2 regions of the Rhizobium sp. 1399 genome follow, and region 1 is predicted to be linked to the other one. Evidence: predicted binding sites of a transcription regulator. Region 1 holds the regulator's gene; the other holds the start of a gene.
What was found. The regulator PhoB, encoded in region 1, activates phosphate uptake and scavenging genes when phosphate is short. The targets are predictions, from matches to a motif close to TGTCATNNANCTGTCAT.

Region 1 (7,497 bases):
CTGCTCATCGGCATGGTCGCCTTCGTCGCCCAGGCGCCGGCCACTCCGCTCGATCCCTCCACGGCACTTCCGGTCCAGGTCTACATGTGGGCCAACGAAGCCGAGCGCGCATTCGTGGAAAGAACCTCGGGTGCCATCATCGTCCTGCTCCTGTTCCTGATCGTCATGAACATCGGAGCTATCCTCTTGCGTCGTCGCTTTGAGCGCCGCTGGTAAACGGAGTAAAGATCATGAACATGTTGACGGAAGCCGCAGTCGAGAAGGCGCTGGACCAGAAAATGAGCAACGTCCCGTATAAGATGATCGGTCAGGATGTCTCCGTTTATTACGGCGAGAAGCGCGCGCTTTTCGATGTCAATCTGAACGTCCGCGAAAACACCGTGACCGCCCTGATCGGCCCGTCGGGCTGCGGCAAGTCCACCTTCCTGCGGTCGTTGAACCGCATGAACGACACGATCGATGGCTGCCGCGTCACCGGCAAGATCACGCTCGACAGCGACGATATCTACGATCCCGACATCGACGTCGTCGAACTTCGTGCCCGCGTCGGCATGGTGTTCCAGAAGCCGAATCCGTTCCCGAAAACGATCTATGAAAACGTTTCTTACGGACCGCGCATCCATGGCCTTGCCAAGTCCAAGGCCGACCTGGACCAGATCGTCGAGACGAGCCTGCAGCGCGCCGGCCTCTGGAACGAGGTCAAGGATCGCGTGCATGAATCCGGCACCGGCCTGTCCGGTGGTCAGCAGCAGCGTCTGTGCATCGCACGCGCCGTTGCCGTCAGCCCGGAAGTCATCCTGATGGACGAGCCCTGCTCGGCACTCGACCCGATCGCGACTGCAAAGGTCGAAGAGCTGATCCATGAGCTGCGCGAAAACTACACCATCGTCATCGTGACGCATTCCATGCAGCAGGCCGCGCGCGTATCACAGCGTACCGCAATGTTCCACCTCGGCAACCTGGTCGAGGAAAATGACACCGACAAGATGTTCACCAATCCCGACGATCCGCGCACCCAGGACTATATCATGGGCCGGTTCGGCTGATTTTGGCGATGTGAAGCCTTCCCGATTTTCGAGGACAAAGCCCCATGGCATCGACACATATTTTTTCCGCTTACGATGACGATCTGAAATTCCTGTCCCGGCGCATTTCCGAGATGGGTGGTCTTGCCGAACAGATGGTCGGCGAGGCCGTCCGTGCGCTGGTCAACGGCGACACTGCGCTCGCCCAGAAGGTCATTTCCGACGACGTGATCCTTGATCACGCGGAACGCGAAATCAACGACAAGGCGATCGTCACGATCGCCCGTCGCCAGCCGATGGCCTCCGACCTTCGCGAGATCATGGGTTCGATCCGCATCGCCGCCGACCTCGAGCGTGTCGGCGACCTCGGCAAGAACACCGCAAAGCGCGTCATCGCCGTCCAAAGCACCGGCGTTCCGCGCAAGCTCGCCCGCGGTCTCGAGCATCTCTCCGAACTGGCGCTCGTCCAGCTCAAGGAAGTGCTCGACGTCTATACGACGCGTTCTGCGGACAAGGCCAAGTCCATCCGCGAGCGCGACGATGAGATCGACGCGATGTACACCTCGCTGTTCCGCGAACTCCTCACCTACATGATGGAAGATCCGCGCAACATCACGAGCTGCACGCATCTTCTCTTCTGCGCCAAGAACATCGAGCGCATCGGCGACCATGCGACCAACATCGCCGAGACGATCTATTACATGGCAACCGGCGCCCAGCCGGAGGGTGAGCGTCCGAAGGACGACAGCTCCAATACCGTCGGTGCGGTGACGGAGTAATCCGGACCTGCCAATTGCGTGCGCGCCCTGCGCTGGGGCGCGCAAAGGTCGCAGCCAATTCCAAGTTTCTGCATGGTCCGTTGCTTAAATCACCCCCGGTTTAAGGATCATGCATTAGGAGACTGACACGCATGATCCCAAGAGTTGCAGTTGTTGAAGATGAAGAGGCGCTGAGTGTGCTTCTCCGCTACAACCTCGAGGCTGAAGGTTTCGAGGTGGATACGATCCTCCGTGGCGACGAGGCCGAAATCCGGCTTCAGGAGCGCACGCCGGACCTGCTCATCCTTGACTGGATGCTGCCGGGCGTTTCCGGCATCGAGCTCTGCCGCCGGCTGCGCATGCGGCCGGAGACCGAGCGCCTGCCGATCATCATGCTGACGGCACGCGGCGAAGAGAGCGAACGCGTTCGCGGTCTCTCGACCGGCGCGGACGACTATGTCGTCAAGCCCTTCTCCACGCCGGAACTTGTTGCCCGCGTCAAGGCGATGCTGCGACGCGCCCGTCCGGAGGTTCTCTCCACCGTTCTGAAGTGTGGTGATATCGAGCTCGATCGCGAAACCCATCGCGTTCATCGCAAGAGCCGCGAAGTCCGTCTCGGCCCGACCGAATTCCGCCTGCTCGAATTCCTGATGTCGTCGCCGGGCAGGGTCTTCTCCCGCTCGCAGCTTCTGGATGGCGTCTGGGGCCACGATATCTACGTGGACGAACGTACCGTCGACGTCCATGTCGGACGCCTGCGTAAGGCGCTGAACTTCTCCAACATGCAGGATGTCATCCGCACCGTCCGCGGCGCGGGATATTCCATGGAAGCCTGATCCGAGTGATCGGAGGTCACGAACGGGTCGCTCGGTTTTGCCGGGCGGCCCGTTTGTCTATCTGGCACCCCTAGCTTCTTATGAAAGCCGACACCAGGCGCCGAAAGCGAACCTCGAGAGAATCTGCTTTCTACAGACGAATGCGTGCGAGAACTCGATCAAGAGCCTTTTGCAGAGCCGCAGTGCCGCCGAACTCGCGAAAGTTTTCGAGCACCTGTTCATTCAATCCGCCCTTGGTCGAATGCTCGCCGATGAGTTCATCAAAACTCGCGACAGGTTTTGAACGGGCAGCATGGGCGAGGCCGGAAAACAATTGACGGAGGTAGGCGTCGCCAGCCGTTCTCGAAAGCCCTTGGCTCTGCAGCCAGGTCGACGTCGCGTCCAGGATGCCGAAATAGGTGGCCATCAGGCAGCTCGCCACCGCGAGAAGTTCGAACTCAGGTCTGTTTTCAACCTGGATCGCCGTTCCGAGCGCCGAAAAGAGGGCGTGGGAAACCTCGTCGGGCGGGTAGATCGCAGTCGCGCCCTGAAGATCTGCGATGAACGGAAGTGGAATTGCCAGGCTCAGGCGAACTGGCTGATCGATCCACGCCAGCAGTTGATCCATTGGCGTGGCCGCGACGAAGCTGATGACATGGTGGCCCGGCCGAAATCGGAGCGAGCGGATGACCTCCTCGGCAATTTGCGGCCTCACTGCCACAAATACGAGATCGGATCGGTCGAGAACATCCTGGTTCCCCAAAGCGATCGACACATTCCGGTTTGCCGCCGCAAGGCGGGCGGCGACGCTTGCGCTGCGCGGTGACAGCACTACCGGTGTGTCGCGAAACGCTGTCTTGCCCAATCCGGTGACGACGGCCTCGGTAATCGTGCCCGTCCCGACGAACCCCATTGCCATCCGCTTTGGATCGATCTCCATTGGCACCCCTGACCGACTGTTTGCGCCGTGCTACTCCACGAGAATACCGCATCTGTATCAGAAAATCGCGTTACAGCGCCATCACCACCGTTCCATACCGGTCTAGGGCTGAAACGCATCGGCGGCGTTGGGCCAAGTTCGCATCGTCAGGCATGGTGAACGGCAGGCAGAGATCGGCCCCCGGCAGATCGTGGTCAGGAGCCGTTTTCCAGCCCTCCTGTGCCGACTAAAAAATACGCCCCTCTGCGCGTCAGCGAAGAGGGGCGGCGGATGCTGCATCTGTTGAGAAGGCGCTGGTCAGGCGACCCGGACAGCCTTTCGGCGTTCGCTGACCGGCTGGTAGGCGAGGCGCTGGTGATAGTTGCAATAGGGCGAGGAATCCGGGGAGTCGCAGCCGCAGAAGTAGAAGTCGTCCTTCAGAGGATCGCCGACCGGCCACTTGCAGGTGCGCTCCGTCAGTTCCGTCAGGCCGAGACGACGCGAAATCGGCACGACCACGTTTTTGGCCGGCACATATTCCATTTCCTCGACCGTTTCGATCTCGATCTCTTCCTTCAGCATCGTTGCGCCCTGCTGGCGGGTAACGGTGCGGGTGGTGATGCGAGACGCATAGTTCGGGGCGCGCGGAGCCGACGTATTGCGCTTCGGTGCGCGCGCAGCGGTCGCCGTGCCGCCGGCCTTGGCGCGGCCGGGAAGACTGAGCCGGTGAACTTTGCCGATAACAGCGTTTCTACTCACTCCGCCAAGCTGCGCAGCGATCTGGCTGGCGCTCAGCCCTTCCGACCAAAGCTTCTTGAGCTTCTCGACACGCTCGTCTGTCCAGTTCATTGCCCTGTCTCCACCTTTCGCGTTGGTGATGGCAGAATCCCTCACCGTTGCCTCGGAAGTCTCCGAAGCAAGAAACGCCTGATCAATTTTGGTGACTAGTTCCGCCGCATGCAGTCTAGTAATTGAACTTTAACCTAGTGTGAGCCTGACTCTGTGACAAGAGTCGCGTGAATCCGATGAATCCGAATTCAGGGTTTTCCCCAACTTGCTTCCCCGGAGAGTCATTTCTGCAACATTAGCTGTTGATAGACCTGCAAGTCTGATTTGAGGCTTGACGCATGTGCTAAATCCTCAGTTTTGTTGACATTGCAGTGCGAAAAGTAAATAGTGCTCCCTGCCGCCGCAAGGCGGCATTTTTGATTTTTCGGGCCTGGTTTTCTTAGCCGGAGTCCATTGCCTCAGAGCCTGACCAGGAGATTGCGCCATGGCTGAAGCCTCGCCGCTTTATGATACCTATTCTCGTGCCCCGCTGCGGTTCGAGCGAGGCGAAGGCGTGTGGCTGATCACCGAAACGGGCGAGCGATATCTGGATTTCGGCGCGGGCGTTGCCGTTACCTCCGTGGGGCATGGCAATCCGCACGTTGTGGCCGCTCTCAAGGATCAGGCCGACAAGGTCTGGCATCTCTCCAATATCTATGAGGTGTCGGGACAGGAGAAGCTTGCCAAGCGCCTGACGGATGCCACTTTCGCCGACAAGGTGTTCTTCACCAATTCAGGCGCCGAGGCGCTCGAATGCGCCATCAAGACGGCGCGCCGCTATCAGTTCTCCAAGGGCCATCCCGAGCGCTTCCACATCATTACTTTCGAAGGCGCCTTCCACGGCCGCACGCTCGCGACCATCGCCGCCGGCGGCCAGGAGAAATATCTCGAAGGTTTCGGCCCGAAGACCCCTGGTTTCGATCAGGTGCCCTTTGGCGATGTCGAGGCTGTCCGTGCCGCTATTACCGACAAGACCGCCGGCATCCTCATCGAGCCGGTGCAGGGCGAGGGCGGTGTCCGCCCGGCAACGTCCGAATTCATGAAAGCGCTCCGCCAGCTCTGCGATGAGCATGGCCTGCTGCTGATCCTCGACGAGGTGCAGACCGGCGTCGGCCGTACCGGCAAGCTCTTCGCTCATGAATGGTCGGGTATAACGCCCGACATCATGGCGGTTGCCAAGGGCATCGGCGGCGGCTTTCCGCTCGGCGCCTGCCTTGCGACGGCAGAGGCCGCTTCCGGCATGAAGGCGGGCACGCATGGTTCCACCTATGGCGGCAACCCGCTGGCCATGGCTGTCGGTAACGCGGTGCTCGATGTCATCCTGGCCGAGGGCTTCCTGCAGCATGTGCGTGATGTCACTCTCGTCTTCCGCCAGGGCCTTGCATCGCTCAAGGATCGCTATCCCGACGTGATCGAAGATATCAGGGGCGAAGGGCTGTTGCTCGGCGTCAAGGCTGCCATTCCCTCGGCAGAGCTGCTGAAGGAAATCCGCGCAGCCCATCTTCTGGCGATCCCGGCAGGCGATAATGTCATCCGCCTGCTGCCGCCGCTGGTCGTAACCGCCGAGGAGGCGCGCGAGGGTCTTTCCCGTCTGGAACGCGCTGCCGAAAACATCCGTGCCGCCAAGGTCAAGAAGACCGCTTGATAGGACAATGCCCCGCCCGCCGGCGGGCGTAGCAGGTAACGAACAATGGCTTCCCCCAAACACTTCCTCGATCTTTCCGCCGTCACCGGATCCGACCTCAGAACCATCATGGACGATGCCAAGCTGCGAAAGCAGGCTTTCAAGGCCGGCATGGCCGACAAGCCGCTCGCCGGCAAGATGCTCGCCATGATCTTCGAGAAGCCGTCCACGCGAACCCGCGTCTCCTTCGATGTCGGCATGCGCCAGCTCGGCGGCGAGACCTTGTTCTTATCGGGCACTGAAATGCAGCTCGGCCGCGCCGAAACGATCGGCGACACCGCCAAGGTTCTGTCGCGCTATGTCGACGCGATCATGATCCGCACGACCGACCACAACCGTATGCTGGAGCTCGCTGAGCATGCGACCGTGCCGGTCATCAACGCGCTGACGGATGATACCCATCCCTGCCAAATCATGGCCGATATCATGACCTTTGAAGAGCATCGCGGCCCAATCAAGGGCAAGACGATCGCCTGGACGGGTGACGGCAACAACGTGCTGCATTCCCTGGTGGAGGGGGCTGCCCGTTTCGGCTACCGCATGAACATGGCAGTACCCCTTGGTTCCGAGCCGAAGGATCACTATCTGAACTGGGCCCGCAATGAGGGCGCCGAAATCATGCTTTACCATGATGCTGACCGTGCGGTCGCCGGCGTCGATTGCGTGGTGACCGATACCTGGGTCTCCATGAATCAGGAACATCGGGCTCGCGGTCACAATGTCTTCCAGCCTTATCAGGTCAATGCGCATTTGATGGCGCAGGCCGGCAAAGACGCATTGTTCATGCACTGCCTCCCCGCTCACCGCGGTGAGGAGGTGACGGACGAAGTGATCGATGGCCCGCAATCCGTGGTCTTCGATGAAGCGGAAAACCGTCTTCATGCGCAGAAGTCGATTCTTGCTTGGTGCCTGGGCGCGATCTGAACCATAATCGGATGTCGCGAGTTCCAAACTCGCGGCTGCGCAAGCAGCCGGTGCGCTGGCCGGCTGCTCTGACAAAACAGGAGTGAAAGCCATGGCAGAAGCTGCCGCCGCCCTCGGCGAGTTCGATTTCGCCGGCGATGATCATGTCGTCCCCTTCCAGGTGGAAGGGCTGGATGTGCGCGGTCGCGCTGTCCAGCTCGGCCCAATGCTGGATTCAATCCTCGAACGCCACCATTATCCCACGCCCGTCGCCCGCCTTCTGGCGGAGGTGGTGGTGCTCACGGTGCTGCTCGGCACCTCGCTGAAGTTCGAGGGCAAATTCACTGTCCAGACCAAGAGCGACGGTCCCGTCGATCTCTTGGTTGCCGATTTCTCCACGCCGGAAAATGTCCGGGCCTACGCTCGCTTCGACCAGGCCTTGCTCGATAAGGCGATCGCGGCTGGCGAAACGGAGCCGGAACAGCTTCTCGGCAAGGGCGTTCTCGCCTTCACCATTGATCAGGGCAAGTTCAGCCAGCCCTATCAGGGTATCGTGGCACTTGAC
Region 2 (7,497 bases), on a different contig from region 1:
CCGGTACGCGGCAGGGCGGGTGGGCCTTCGTCGCCTACCGCGATGGCGTGGAAATCGCGTCCGGTTTCGGCGGCGTAGAAGATTCCGCCAACAATGCGATGGAACTGACTGCAGTGCTTGAGGCGGCAATCTGGATCAGCCGCACAGCAGAGGGCGTGGCAGCGGTCATCTGGTCCGATTCCGTCTACGCCGTAGACGGCTGCAACAGCTGGCGTCCTATCTGGAGGAACAATGGCTGGAAGAAAAGCAACCCAGGTGGCAAGGCCAGAAACCGGGCGATCTCGGATGCGGAACTCTGGAAAGCCGTCGATATCGCGCTATCCCAGAATCCATTGATAGCGATTGCCTGGTGCAAGGGCCATTCCGGCATTGAAGGTAACGAACGCGCCGACGAGCTGTCGGATCAGGGACGCCGATCCATACGGCGTGCCTGATATGCCGGAAGCCAACGGCCGTCGCTTCGCAGACGGCCGCAGCGCGGCTTACGCCGGCTGCGATGCCTCGACAACAGCAAGTGCTGCCATGTTGACCACACCGCGAGACGTAACCGACGGCGCCAGGATATGGGCCGGCATTGCGGTACCGAGCAGGATCGGGCCGACATGCAGGCCGTCGGTCATTGACTTGACGACACCGAGCGTGATGTTGGCCGCATCGAGGTTCGGGAAGACCAGCAGGTTGGCTTCGTCATGCAGCGTCGTGTGCGGCATGACGCGGCGGCGCAGCTCCTCAGAGATCGCGCTTTCGCCGTGCATTTCGCCGTCGACTTCGAGATCGGGAGCCGCTTCACGCACCAGCTGCAGCGCATTGCGCATCTTGGTGGCGCTTTCGGATTCGCGCGAACCGAAGTTCGAATGCGAGACGAGGGCGGCGCGCGGGGTGATGCCGAAGCGCTTGATTTCCTCGGCTGCCAGCACTGTCGCCTCGGCGATTTCCTCGGCCGTCGGATTGAAGGTCACATAGGTGTCGGTGAAGAAGGTCGCGCCGCGCTGCGAAATCAACAGGCTGAGCGCAGAGAAATCGCGCACGTTCGGACGCTTGCCGATGATCTGACGCACGTCGCGCAGATGCTTCTCGTAACGCCCTTCGAGGCCGCAGATCAGGGCATCGGCTTCACCACGCTTCAGCGCCAGCGCACCGATGACTGTCGTGTTGGTACGAACGATGGTGCGCGCTGCCTCCGGTATGACGCCGCTACGTCCGACCAGCTGCAGATAGAGATCGACATATTCGCGGAAGCGCGGATCGTCCTCGGGGTTGATGACCTCGAAATCCGACAGAGGGCGGATGCGCAGACCGTAGCGCTTCAGGCGTGTTTCGATGACCTGCGGGCGGCCGATGATGATCGGCTCGGCAATGCCTTCTTCGATCAGAACCTGAGCGGCGCGCAGCACGCGCTCGTCTTCACCTTCCGAGAAGACGACGCGCTTGCGCTCAGCCGTCTTTGCCGCCGTGAAGATCGGCTTCATGATGAAGCCGGAGCGGAAGACGAAGCGGTTCAGATGGTCGAGATAGACATCGAAATCGGTGATCGGCCGGCGGGCGACGCCGCTTTCGGCAGCAGCCTTTGCGACGGCAGGCGCGATGCGCAGGATGAGGCGCGGGTCGAAGGGCGAGGGGATGAGATAGTCGGGGCCGAAGACCGGGGTTTCACCGGAATAGGCGCGGGCAGCAACGTCCGACGGCTCCTCGCGGGCGAGGGCCGCGATGGCGCGCACGGCCGCCATCTTCATTTCCTCGTTGATCGTCTCGGCGCCACAGTCCAGCGCACCCCTGAAAATATAGGGGAAGCAGAGGACGTTGTTGACCTGGTTCGGGAAGTCGGAGCGGCCGGTACAGATCATCGCGTCCGGACGCGCTGCGCGGGCGAGATCAGGCATGATTTCCGGCGTCGGGTTGGCAAGCGCCATGATCAGCGGCTTGTCGGCCATCTGCGCCAGCAGCTCCGGCTTCAGGACGCCGGCAGCGGACAGGCCGAGGAAGACGTCGGCGCCGCCGATATTTTCGGCAAGCGTGCGCGTGTCGCTCTTCTGGGCGTAGATCGCCTTCCACTCGTCCATCAGCTCGACGCGGCCTTCATAGACGAGGCCTTCGAGATCGTGGACCCAGATGTTTTCGCGCTTCGCGCCGAGCGTCACCAGCAGGTTGAGACAGGCAAGCGCTGCCGCACCGGCGCCTGACGCAACGATCTTGACCTCTTCGATCTTCTTGCCGGCGAGTTCCAGGCCGTTGAGGATGGCGGCGGCGACGATGATTGCGGTGCCGTGCTGGTCATCGTGGAAGACCGGGATCTTCATCTTTTCGCGCAGCTGCTTCTCGATGCGGAAGCATTCCGGGGCCTTGATGTCTTCAAGGTTGATGCCGCCAAAGGTCGGCTCGAGCGAAGCGACGGTAGCGACCATCTGATCGACATCTGGCGCATCCACTTCGATATCGAAGACGTCGATGCCGGCAAATTTCTTGAAGAGGACAGCCTTGCCTTCCATGACCGGCTTGGAGGCGAGCGGGCCGATGTTGCCAAGGCCGAGCACGGCGGTGCCGTTGGAAATGACGGCAACGAGATTGGCGCGGGACGTATAGTCGGCGGCCTGCTCCGGATTGTCACGGATAGCGAGGCAGGGAGCGGCGACACCCGGAGAATAGGCGAGCGCCAGATCGCGCTGGTTGCCGAGCGGCTTGGTCGCCTGGATTTCCAGCTTGCCGGGGCGTGGATAGCGGTGGAAGAAAAGCGCCTGCTCGTCGAGGCTACCGCCCGTCAAATTCTTTTCCGATTTGGATTTTTCCTGGTGATCCATCGCCGCCTCCAGCGTTGTTCGAAGTCTTTTGAAGACTCCTCCATACATCAATCGACCGGTCGGAACAGTACGGAAATAGCCGCAGCTGAACTTTTTGACCTGATGGTAACGGGGAGCTGACATTGGCCGGTGGATTGAAAGGCTTGCCGGCCTTTCCTGCGGTTTGTCATCTTCCTGATACACGAGTCTGATTTTGGAAGACCAGACGAAGAACGATGGGACACGAGCGGAAAGGCTTGTGACAGACATGATGGAACCTCGGCGCTTCCGCACCCTCTTCATTTCCGATGTGCATCTCGGCTCGAAAGCCGCCAAGGCGGATTTCCTGCTGGATTTCCTGAAATACCACGAGGCAGACACGATCTACCTCGTCGGAGATATCGTCGATGGCTGGCGCCTGAAGCGCAGCTGGTACTGGCCGCAAGTCTGCAACGACGTGGTCCAGAAGCTTTTGCGCAAGGCGCGCAAGGGTACGCGCGTCGTCTATATTCCCGGCAATCACGACGAATTCCTGCGCGCCTTTCCGGGCATGCATTTCGGCGGCATCGAGGTCGTCGAGCGCATCATCCATGACGGCGCCGACGGTAAGAAGTACCTGATCCTGCATGGCGACGAATTTGACGTCGTCGTGCGCAACGCTCGTCTGCTCGCCTATCTCGGCGACTGGGCCTACGACACGGCGATCCGCATCAACATCGTGCTCGCAGCGGTCCGCCGCCGCCTTGGCATGCCCTACTGGTCCTTCTCGGCCTGGGCCAAGCTGCAGGTAAAACACGCCGTCAATTTCATCGGCGAGTTCCAGCGGGTGGTTGCCGAGGAAGCCCGCAAGAGCGGCGCCGACGGCGTCATCTGTGGCCATATCCATCACGCCGTGATCGAGGATATGGACGGCATCCGCTACATCAATACCGGCGACTGGGTCGAAAGCTGCACGGCGATCGTCGAGCATGAAGACGGCAGGTTCGAACTCATCACCTGGCGTGCGCTCACCAGCAACGTGCCGGCACTGACATCGGTCGAATTGCTGGAAGAGGGCGATCTTGCCCCGCAGGCTGCCTGAATAATGTGTGCGTACCGCATCGGCGGTCTCCGCCGATGCATCATGAATTTAGCCGTTGCCGTCTGGTGACAGGCCCTATTTATTTTTTTAAATCGTTTCGATTTATATCCGTATCGTTTCGATCGGGCTATTTCTCGCCATAGTCGTGTTTGATGGGATGTGTTAGGCAACGCACAGTTTCCTTCAGGTCCACTATGATTCCCGCACAAAATCCCTCGACGGGTGAGGGAGCGCCGCCGCGTTTCCGGCTGCTCAGCGCGCTTTGTTACAGCGCGCCGCTGCTGGTCAACGGTATCGTCCTGCCCTTCTTCCCCGTCTGGCTTGCGACTCACCAGTTCAACGATCATCAGATCGGCACGATCCTCGCCGTGCCGATGGTGGTGCGCGTTCTCGTGGCGCCGATCGTCGCGGTCTTTGCCGACCGCATGCAGGAGCGGGCGCATGTGCTCCTATGGTCGGGCATCCTCTCGCTGCTGACGGCCATCGCGCTCTACTGGACGAGCAATTTCTGGCCGGTGCTGATCGTCTTTGCGCTCCAGGGCGCGACCTTTGCCCCTTATGTGCCTGTCGTCGAATCGATCGTGATTTCGGGTGTGCGCCGCTGGGGGCTCGATTACGGCTCCATGCGCGTCTGGGGCTCGATCGCTTTCATTATTTCGACGCTCACCGGCGGCGAACTGGTCGGGCGTTGGGGTGGCGGCATGGTGCTGCCCGTGATGATCTTCGGCTTCGTGCTGACGATTACGATGGCGGTCTTCTGTCCCCGTATCGGGCCGACACGGCGGCGCGGCCAGCCGATCAATCTTCCGGCGACCACAGGCAGCGGGCTGCGCGAGCCGCATCTGCTGCTTTTGCTGCTCGGCGTTTCGATCCAGCAGTCAAGTCATGCGCTCCTCAACGCCTTTTCCTCGATCTACTGGCATCAACTCGGCTTTTCGGGCACCGAAGTCGGCATGCTCTGGAGTGCCGGTGTGGCCTCTGAGGTCACGGTGTTCTTCCTGTCGCGGCGCCTCAACCGCCGCTTCAATGCCTGGACGCTGATCCGCTTCGGCTGTGCCGTCAGCATCTGCCGCTGGGTGTTCTTCCCGACGGAGACGAGCTTTATCGGTTTCTTCATGCTGCAATGCCTGCACGGCTTCACCTATGCCTTCGTGCATACCGGCGTGCAACGGCGCATCGTAGCCACCGTTCAGGAGACGCAGGAAGCCTCGGCCCAGGGCGCCTATTTCTTCTATATCGGCATGGCCTCGGGCCTGATGACGATCGCCTCGGGTTATATCTATTCCGCGCTCGGCCTCGACAGCTATTATGTCATGGCCTGTGTCGCCGCCTTCGGGCTCGCCCTCGTCATCATCGCCTATTATCTTCAGCCCCAGAGGCTGGCTTCCGGCGGAAATACGAGAGAGCCGGCATAGTTGAGACCCGGCTCGCGGTCGCGGGCTAGGAGCAGCGGGCCGTCGAGGTCGACGAAATCGGCATCCTGCGCCAAAAGCACGGCAGGCGCCATCGCCAGCGATGTGCCGACCATGCAGCCGATCATGATCGAGAAGCCAAGCCGTTGTGCTTCTTCCTTCATTTCCAGCGCTTCCGTTAGGCCACCGGTTTTATCGAGCTTGATGTTGATCGCGTCGTAACGATCGGCAAGGCTAGCAAGGTCGCCGGTGTGGTGGACGCTTTCATCGGCGCAGATGAGCACATGGCGGGCAATCTCGGCCAGCATGTCGTCGCGTCCGGCCGGCAGCGGCTGCTCTACCAGCGCGATATTGGCTTCGGCAGCAATGCGCAGATGATGTTCCAGCCGGTCTTCCGGCCAGCCTTCATTGGCATCGAGAATGATGGCGGAATCGGGCGCGGCGGCGCGCACCGCCCGAATGCGGCTCTCGTCGTCGCCGGTGCCGACCTTGACCTTCAGGAGCGGGCGCTGCGCATGCTCGCGGGCCTGGGCCGCCATGACATCGGGTTCGCCGAGCGAGATCGTATAGGCCGTGGTCAGCGGCTTCAGCTTGCGCAGATCGAGCCGGAAAGCGACGCTTTTGCCCGTGAGCTTGGCTTCGAGATCCCACAGCGCACAATCGACAGCGTTGCGGGCTGCTCCCGGCGGCATGGCTTGCAGCAACCCGGCCCGCGAAATGCCGTCCTCGATCAGCGGGCGGGCCGCTTCGATCTGGGCCATGACGCTTTCCATCGTCTCGCCGTAGCGGCGATAGGGCACACATTCGCCCAAACCCCTGGCACCTCCCTCCGTCAGCGTGCAGGTGATCACGTCCGCCGAGGTCTTTGCCCCGCGCGCGATGGTGAAAGTTCCCGCAATCGGGAACGAATTCATCTGGATATCAAGATGGCGCGGCATATTTGCTCTCCTGCGAGCATGGAAATTGCGCGTTGCTTCTGTATATTAACGCGCCGGGCGGCGAATATATGTTCGCGAGTCGGGACTGTCGCTGCAAGCATTGAAAGACACAAGTATTTTGAAGTCCGAGAAACGCAACGCCGCCTCGCTGCATGTGGACGACCGAGCCGGGGGCTCGGGCCAGCTTGTGCATCTTGAAGGCAATTGGCGGAGCGCCAACATCCATCTCGTCCTGCAGGATTTCGAGAAATTGTCGCGCAACAATAGCGGCGACCTGACGCTCGATCTCTCCGATGTCACCGATATCGACACAGCCGGCATCTGGTTGCTTTGCCGACTAAAGAAACAGCAGGAAGAGGCGGGGCGACCGGTTCATTTCGAGGGCACGAACGAGCATATCGACGAGCTGATCGCCACCTTCTCCAAGGAGCCTGAAAAGCAGGAACCCGAGCAGAAGGAGAAGCTCTCGATCGTCGAGCGCATCCTCGCACCGATCGGGCGGATGACCCTCGATGTCTGGGACAATGTCGCCGCCTCCATGTATATCCTCGGTTCGGCGGTGCGCGGCGCGCAGATGAAATTCGGCCGCGGCAGCGGCGTTTCGCCGGCCTCGATCGTCAACCAGATCGACCATATGGGCGTGCGCGCCGTTCCGATCATCCTGCTGATGTCCTTCCTGATCGGCGCGATCATCGCGCAGCAGGGTGCCTTCCAGCTTCGCTATTTCGGTGCGGAAATCTTCGTCGTCGACCTCGTCGGCATCCTCCAGCTTCGTGAAATCGGCGTGCTTCTGACCGCTATCATGATCGCCGGCCGATCGGGCAGCGCGATCACCGCCGAGATCGGCTCCATGAAGATGCGAGAAGAGGTCGACGCGCTGAAGGTGATGGGCCTCAACCCGATCGGCGTGCTGATCTTCCCGCGGCTGGTGGCGCTGACCGTTGCGCTGCCGCTCCTGACCGTGATTGCCAACTTTGCTTCGCTGGCGGGTGCCGCTGCCGTCGCCTATCTTTATTCCGGCATTACATTTGCAACCTTCCTGTCGCGCCTGCATGAGGCCGTAACGCTTTCGACCATATTGGCCGGCATGATCAAGGCGCCGTTCATGGCGCTCGTCATTGGGATTGTCGCAGCTGTCGAGGGCCTGAAGGTCGGCGGCAGTGCCGAATCGCTCGGCCAGCATGTGACGGCCTCTGTCGTGAAGGCGATTTTCGTCGTCATCCTGATGGACGGGCTTTTTGCGATGTTCTATGCAGCGATCGATTTCTGACATGGCGGACGACGTGGATCAG

Region 2: a site for PhoB is predicted at 2,960-2,976, ahead of J2X71_RS28810 (UDP-2,3-diacylglucosamine diphosphatase). Genes of this name have one in related genera too.

Annotation. Positions count from the first base shown of each region.
Region 1 covers NZ_JAVDSU010000001.1:698,584-706,080, reverse strand. The annotation lists gene pstA (phosphate ABC transporter permease PstA) at 1-216, shown strand, start outside; gene pstB (phosphate ABC transporter ATP-binding protein PstB) at 231-1,046, shown strand; gene phoU (phosphate signaling complex protein PhoU) at 1,091-1,804, shown strand; gene phoB (phosphate regulon transcriptional regulator PhoB) at 1,936-2,619, shown strand; gene J2X71_RS03675 (pyrroline-5-carboxylate reductase) at 2,750-3,538, opposite strand; gene J2X71_RS03670 (GcrA family cell cycle regulator) at 3,836-4,366, opposite strand; gene J2X71_RS03665 (aspartate aminotransferase family protein) at 4,791-5,990, shown strand; gene argF (ornithine carbamoyltransferase) at 6,036-6,953, shown strand; gene J2X71_RS03655 (Hsp33 family molecular chaperone) at 7,045-7,497, shown strand, end outside.
Region 2 covers NZ_JAVDSU010000012.1:8,398-15,894, reverse strand. The annotation lists gene J2X71_RS28820 (ribonuclease H) at 1-434, shown strand, start outside; gene J2X71_RS28815 (NADP-dependent malic enzyme) at 483-2,795, opposite strand; gene J2X71_RS28810 (UDP-2,3-diacylglucosamine diphosphatase) at 3,043-3,855, shown strand; gene J2X71_RS28805 (MFS transporter) at 4,050-5,270, shown strand; gene dgcA (N-acetyl-D-Glu racemase DgcA) at 5,222-6,205, opposite strand; gene J2X71_RS28795 (MlaE family lipid ABC transporter permease subunit) at 6,306-7,475, shown strand; gene J2X71_RS28790 (ABC transporter ATP-binding protein) at 7,477-7,497, shown strand, end outside.